2 regions of the Massilia sp. WG5 genome follow, and region 1 is predicted to be linked to the other one. Evidence: predicted binding sites of a transcription regulator. Region 1 holds the regulator's gene; the other holds the start of a gene.
What was found. Region 1 encodes FNR, which switches genes on or off when oxygen is low (the NO sensors DNR and NnrR bind a similar motif). Its sites were predicted from a motif close to TTGATNNNNATCAA; they were not measured.
Positions count from the first base shown of each region.

Region 2: a site for FNR is predicted at 2,433-2,446, ahead of AM586_RS06345 (hemerythrin domain-containing protein). Genes of this name have one in related genera too.

Region 1 covers NZ_CP012640.2:1,306,037-1,309,701, forward strand. The annotation lists gene AM586_RS05660 (cytochrome ubiquinol oxidase subunit I) at 1-1,029, opposite strand, end outside; gene fnr (fumarate/nitrate reduction transcriptional regulator Fnr) at 1,236-2,006, shown strand; gene AM586_RS05670 (right-handed parallel beta-helix repeat-containing protein) at 2,220-3,665, shown strand, end outside.
Region 2 covers NZ_CP012640.2:1,458,455-1,462,119, forward strand. The annotation lists gene AM586_RS06340 (DUF349 domain-containing protein) at 1-1,516, opposite strand, end outside; gene AM586_RS06345 (hemerythrin domain-containing protein) at 1,612-2,253, opposite strand; gene AM586_RS06350 (winged helix-turn-helix domain-containing protein) at 2,497-3,665, opposite strand, start outside.

The DNA.
Region 1 (3,665 bases):
GCTCCAGGAGCCCAGCGCGATCATCAGGAGACCCAGCCCGACCATCACGCGGAAGCTCCAGAAGAGAATCAGGGAATTCGGCCGCTCGTCCTTCGGGAATTCCTTCAGGCCCTTGATCTGGCCGCCCCAGCTATGGGTCAGGATCAGGCTGCCGAGGCGCGGGATGCCGACGGCAAATTTCGTTTCCTCGTCCTTCATCGACGGAATGCCGAACAGCAGCAGCGGCAGCGGCTTGTCGCCCTCGTTCTGCCAGTGGCCCTCGAGCGCGGCGATTTTGGCCGGCTGGTGCTGCAGGGTGTTCAGGCCGTGCATGTCGCCCACAACGGCCTGGACCGGCGCCACGATCAGGACCAGCCACATCGCCATCGACAGCATGGTGCGCACCGCATCGTTGCCCCGCCCTTTCAGCAGGTGCCAGGCGGCCGAGCTGCCGACGAACAGCGCGGTCGACAGGAAGGCGGCGATCGACATGTGCACCAGCCGGTAGGGAAAGGAGGGATTGAAGACGATCTTCAGCCAGTCGACCGGCACCATGCGGCCCTCGACGATGGCATAGCCCTGCGGGGTCTGCATCCAGCTGTTCGAGCCGAGGATCCAGGTGGCGGAAATCAGCGTGCCGAGCGCGACCATGCAGGTGGCGAGGAAGTGCAGCCCGGGTCCGACCCGGGTCCAGCCGAACAGCATCACGCCCAGGAAGCCGGCTTCCAGGAAGAAGGCGGTCAGCACCTCGTAGGCCAGCAGGGGTCCGGTGATGGACCCGGCGTAGTCGGAAAAATAGCTCCAGTTGGTGCCGAACTGGTAGGCCATCACGATGCCGGAGACGACACCCATGCCGAAGGTGACGGCGAAGATCCTCAGCCAGAAGTGGTACAGGTCGACGAAGACCCGGCGCTTCGTCTTCAGCCAGCACAGTTCCAGCACGGCAAGGTAGCTGGCCAGGCCGATGGTAATGGCCGGGAACAGGATGTGGAACGACATCGTAAACGCGAACTGCACGCGCGCCAGGTCCAATGCCGCCAGTCCGAACATGAAAGTCCTCCCGTGATGTCGTGTCCCGAATCTAGCATGGGCCAGTGTGCGCACGATTGGCAGGATGACAATGCTCGCCCCCGCCGGGCTGTTGGAAATGACACGAAGTACAAACAAGTCCTTGACTAAAAGCCAAGGAGACGGCCCCGTGCGTGGCGACGGGCCGTATAATCCGGTATCGACCGCCATCCGACTCTTCACTTCCGATGATCCAGGCTATTTCCATCCAGAATGACAGCAGGCCCCTGAACGTCTCGGCGCTGAAGGCCAGCTGCGCAGCCTGCAGCATGCACCAGCTGTGCCTGCCGATGGGCCTGGAAAATGCGGATATCGACCGCCTCGACAAGATCATCGGCCGCCGCCGCCGGCTCGAGCGCGACGAGGCGCTGTACAAGATGGGCGAGCCCTTCCGTAACCTGTACGCCGTGCGCTTCGGGCATTTCAAGACCTACCAGGTGAACGCGGCCGGCGAAGCCCAGATCACGGGCTTCCAGATGGCCGGCGAGCTGCTCGGCATGGATGCGATCAGCGGCGACCGCTATCGCTGCGATGCGGTGGCGCTCGAGGACAGCGAAGTCTGCGAGATCCCCTTCGCCAACCTGGAAGAGCTGTTCGGCCAAGTCCCCGCCCTGCTGCGCCATTTCCACCGCATCATGAGCAACGAGATCACGCGCGAGCAGAATGTCATGCTCTTGCTCGGCAATATGCGCGCCGAGCAGCGCTTCGCCGTTTTCCTCGTCAACAAATCGGCCCGCTACGCCGCACGCGGCTATTCGCCCACCCAGTTCGCCCTGCGCATGTCGCGCGAAGACATCGGCAACTACCTGGGGCTCACCATCGAAAGCATCAGCCGGCTGCTGTCGCGCTTCAAGAAAATGGGACTGGTGGCGATCGACAAGCGCGAAGTGAGCCTGCTCGACCTGCCGCGCCTGAAGGCGATGGCGGCCGGCACCGAGCAGTGCAGTCCGATGGCGTGAGCCCGGCATGGCGTCCGGCTGCCGCCCAGGCCGCGCAAACCCCAGGCAAGTCAACCTACTTGACGCTGGGAATTGGCGTCGCAACAACTCGGCCTGACTGCATTTCTCCTTTTTCGACAAAGAGTCGTTGCGGCTTTGCGACCGCAAAGCTTACCATCGGCCAGGCGGACAGAGCAGTGTCCACCATCTTTGTCGGTTTCTGGAGAAACAGTCATGACCAAGCGAAGAAACTTCCTTCGGATTGCCTCCCGCGTGGGCGTCTCCGTATGCGCCGGCGCGGCGCTTCCATGGCTCACGAGGGCCCAGGCCGCGACCAGCGCGAACGTGCATTACATCGATCCGACAGTCGCCGGCCCGGGCGACGGCACGCTTGCCAGCCCGTTCCGCTCCTGGACCAGCGTTTCCTGGACGCCCGGCCACACCTATCTGCAGAAACGGGGCACGACCTATTCCGGTGTCTTCCAGCTGTCGGCGAGCGGCGTGCCGTCCCAGCGCATCACGATCGGCGCCTATTACCGATCCGACGGCAGCGACGATGCGTCAAGGCCAAAACCGGTCATTGTCCTGCCGGCCGCGCCCACCGCGCCGGCCGACGGCGCCTCGATCGCGGTGTTGAAGCAGGAGCGCGATTTCGTCACCTACCGCAACCTGGACATCCGGAACAGCGCCTTGCCGGAAGCCAGCGACGCGGCGATCATCTGGCTGGGCAATAACTGCGTGTTCGACAACTGCAGGCTGACATCGAACTGCGCCGGCGTGTATATGTTCAATAAAAGCCACACGACCGTCTCCAACTGCGTGCTCGACGTCATCAGTAACAGCGCCACATATGCCAACCACGGGATCCTGGTGGCCGCGAACCTCACCGTCGACGACATCCGCCTGCTCAACAATACCGTCCGCCACCACGGCGGCGGCACCGGGAGCTCGCACGGCATCCGCTGCGAAACCTACAGCAGCGACACCTTCCTCACGCATCTCGTGATTCGCGGGAACCGCGTTTCTCCGCCGACCGGCGTCGCCTACAGCACGAACCCCAGGGCGATCGGCGTCTACCTGGTCCAGGGGGCCGGCGCCACCTTGGACAAGAATACCGTAAGCGGGATGCTCACCGGCATCCTCATCAACAGCGGCGATGGCAACTACGTCGGCAACAATAACTGCAGCAACAATATGAATTTCGGCATTCATATCAGCGGGCTCGCCAGGAATTACATGATCGAGAACAACGTCTGCAATGCGAATGGCGGGGATTTTGGTCCGAGCTGGTACGGACGCGGCATCGAGCTGACCTCGGCGGGGCCGGATGCCGTATCGGGGCACACGATCCGCTACAACACCTGCAAATCCAACCGCAACTACGGCGGCCCGCTGGACAATGGTTCGGAAGGGGTCGGCATCGGCCTGGATAACGGGACCAGCAAGTGTTCGATCTACGGCAACGTCATCTCGAAGAACGAGGGAAACGGCATTCAGGTGTACGGCGGCGGCGATCCGGCCAGGTGGCCCGACACGGGCGGCCATACGATCAGTTCCAACAAGATGGATTCGAACTGCAGCTTCTCCAGGCTGAACCGGCGCAGCGGAGGAACGACGCCCAGTTCATTCCAGGCGCACATCGCGCTGGTCTATGTCTACGGCAGCCCTACCCTCGTTGCC
Region 2 (3,665 bases), 150 kb from region 1:
ATTCGGCCTCGCCGGACTGCAGGCGGGCGATCTCGGCGTTCGCCTCGTCGACCAGGGCCTGGGCCTTGGCGGCATTCGCGTGGCGCTCGTCGGCCAGGTGGCGGAAATGGGCCGCCGCCGGCGCATAGGCCGCGGTGCAGGCGGCGTCGAAGCGCTCCCACAGGCTTTTCGGCGCAGCGCCCGACAGGCTGTCGAGGGCTTTCCAGCGCTCGCGCATGCTGCCCACCTTCTTGGCCAGCTCGCTCATCGCCAGGTTCTGGGTCGGCAGCGCTTCCACGCTCCTGATCAGTTCTTCGCGCGACACGTTGCCGCCCCAGCGCGCCCAGTCGGACAGGCGCTTGAGTTCGGCGCGCACATGGGCCAGGCGGTCGGACTGGGCCGGCGTCAGGCGCATGCCCTTCTCGCGTGCTTCCTTCAGCGCCTTGTCGAACTCGGCGGCGCTGCCCAGCGAACCCTGCTGCAGGGCCGCCTCCATCGCATCCATTATGTCGAGGAAGTGCTGGTCGGCGCCGCGCGGCTTGCCCTGCTCTTTCGGCTCTTTGGCTTCTTTCGGCCTGGCGGCTTCCTTCTGCTCGCGCGGCTTGCGCGCCTCGGGCTGCGGCAGCGTCGCCAGCAGGGCGTCGAAGCGCTGCTGCAGCGCGGCCAGGGCCTCGCCCTGCGGCGCCTGCGGCAGCCGGTGCCATTCCTTGCGCAGGGCGTCGGCGTTCAGCTCGGCGGCCGGCTTATCTTGCTGGGCGACAATGAAAGCCTCGCGTGCGCCCAGCGCGGCCTGGCCGGCTTCGATCTCGCGCAGGCCGGCCTGCAGTTTCTGGGCTTCGAGGCCGACCTCGGCCACCAGGCCGCGCGGCAGCGAGGCGTGTTCGGGCGCCTGCAGGGCCTGGGCCTGCTCCTGGGTGAGCGCCTCCAGGCGCGCGGCCAGCTCGGCCGGCGGCAAGGGCTCGGAAGGCAGCCGGCGCAGGCTCGCCAGGCGGTCGATCATGGCGCGCTGCAGTTGCACCTGGGCTTCCAGGCGCTGGCCCAGGGCGGCGCGCACCGTTGCGAACTCGTCCTGCAGCTCGGGGGCGGCGATGATCGCCCATTTGCGGTCGAGCTCGGCGACATGGTTGGGGGTCAGCAGCTCGTCCTTGAGCAGCGAGCGGGCCTGTTCGAGCGTCGCTTCGCCGCGCCGGTGCTCGGCCTCGCGGTGGCGATGGGCGTCCAGGCGCGACTGCATCAGCTTGGCGACGCGGCGGTCGGTATTGCGCATCGCTGTATGGACGCGCTCGAGCAGCTCGGGGCGATGGACGAACTCGGCCGCAGTCAGGCGCAGCTCGGAAAATTCGCACTGGAGGATGAATTCCACCGCGGCAGCCTCGTCGCCCTGGACCTGGCTCAGCTTTTCGGCTTGCAGCGCGCGCTGCGTGCTCGTGGCCGAGCCCGGCCCCGAGGAGGCAGCCTGTTCCGGTTGCGCCCCCTGTCCGGCCGGCTTGTCGCCGGGCTTGTTATCGCCCGGCCGCTTGAATAGGAACTCGAACATGATGAAATCGCACTTCCAAAATCGCCATCATAACAAAGAACCCTGATGGCCTCGCGCCACCGGACTGGCGCGTGCGAACGACCGCCAAGGGCGCTTCAGTGCAGCATCGACAGCGTGGCATGGCGACGCCCGAATTCGGGGCCCGCCGGCTCATGGGCATGCCCGAGCGGCTCGGCGATGTGGCGGCGCGGCCCCGCCGGTTCCGGACGCGCGCGCCCGTGTTGCAGCGCGCCGCGCCGTTCGCGGGCAACGGCGTCGTGCGCCAGCATCTGGTTGGCGATCGCGAACCAGGCCTCGCCGCGCACCAGGCTGCGCGCCAGCGGGAACAATTCGTGTTCCTCGCGCTCGAGGCGGCAGCGCAGGGCCGCGATGCAGCCTTCGACGGCTTCCTGGAAACGGTCGCGGTCGACGCCGCGCGCGCCGGCGTCGACGCAGGCCTCGGCGGCCGCCAGCGACTCGGCGGCGCCGCGGCTGATCTGTTCGAGGTCGTGCAACAGGCCATCCGCGGCGCAGGAAGCGCGGCGCAGGGCCGGCACCAGGAATTTGTCGAGCTTGCGCCAGTGGCAATCGTCCACCACCTGGCGCAGTTCGGCGCACAGCTGCGCCGCCTGGCCCGGCGCCAGGATGCCGCCGTCTTCCGGGAGCGCATGCAGCGTGCGCGCCAGCGATTGCAATGCCGAACGCACCGTGGTCTGCTCCACGGACAAGGCGACGAGAGTGTAAGTCGATGTCAGCATTCTGTCTCCGCTCAGTTATTCGCCAACACAAAGTTCAGCCTGACCGGGAAGGGTCGGGACGGGAACCTGGATGGGAGGCGTATGTTTTGAACAGGCCTGCAGGAAGGGTTAAACCCTGAGGTGTCGTAGTCGTCGGCCTGAAAGAGCACCTAGTGTACGGACGGGCTCCGGGCCCGGGTTTGATCTATCACAAACCCAGCCCCCTCGCGCCCCGGGAACGGGGCGCCCGGCGAATGCGTGTATTCAGGCAGCAACGGCCTGCGTGTCGGACAGCAATGCGCGCAGCGGCGCAGCCATGGCGTCGGGCTGCACACGGCTCACTTCCACCTGCGCGCAGCCATGCCAGCGCGCGCAGCGCCCCACCGCCGCGGCAAGCTCGCGCAGCAGGCGCCCGCTCGGCCGCACACCCTCTTCGAACACCACCGATTTCAGTTCGAACAGCCCGGCCGCGCGATGCGTCTTGGCATCGATCCGGCCGATCAGCTGGCCGCGGCGCAGGACCGGCAGCGTGAAATAGCCGTACCGGCGTTTCTCGGCGGGCGTGTAGCACTCCAGCCGGTAGTCGAAGCCGAACAGTTCCAGCGCGCGCCGACGGTCCCAGACGATCGGGTCGAAGGGCGACAGCAGCGTGGTCACGGTCGGGTTCAGGCGTCCTTCCGCCGCGGCCGCCAGCAGGCCGGCGTGGTCGGGATGCACGAACACCGGCTCCTTCCAGCCCTCGACGCGGGCGCGCAGCAGCAGGCCTTCCCCGAGCAGGCGCTCGGGCGACAGGTGCGGCGGGCGGGTGCGGTGGTAGTCCGGAATCCAGGCCGCCTTCGCCAGCCCCAGCGACTTCACCGCGCGCAGCACGAATTCGCGCCGCACCGCATCCATGGCCGGCGCGCGGCTGTCGTCCCAGCCGGGCAGCACGCGCTCCGCCAGGTCGTACACGCGATGGAAATTCTGGCGCCGCGCGACCATCACCTTGCCGGCCGTGAACAGCGCCTCCAGCGAACGCTTCTCGGGCTTCCACTCCCACCAGCCGCCGCCCTTGCCCTCCTTCCGTTCGAAATCGGCGGCGCGCGTCGGGCCCTTGAGGCGGATATGCTCGAGCACCCGCGCCACCTGCTCCTGGTTCCCCTGCATCCACGACGCCCCGGATTTCCAGCCCAGCGGCGCGGTGTCCAGCATGCGGTGGCGGTACAGGCCGTAGTCCTCGATCGGGATGAAGCAGGCTTCGTGCGCCCAGTACTCGAACAGCCGGCCCTCGGCCAGCAATTGCTCGAGCCAGGCCGGGTCGTAGTCGCCGAGGCGGCTCCACAGCACCAGGTAGGGACTGCGCGCGACCACGCTGATGGTGTCGATCTGCAGCACGCCCATGCGCCCGATGGCCGCCAGCACGTCGTCCTTGGTGGCGCGGGCGCGGCGCGCCT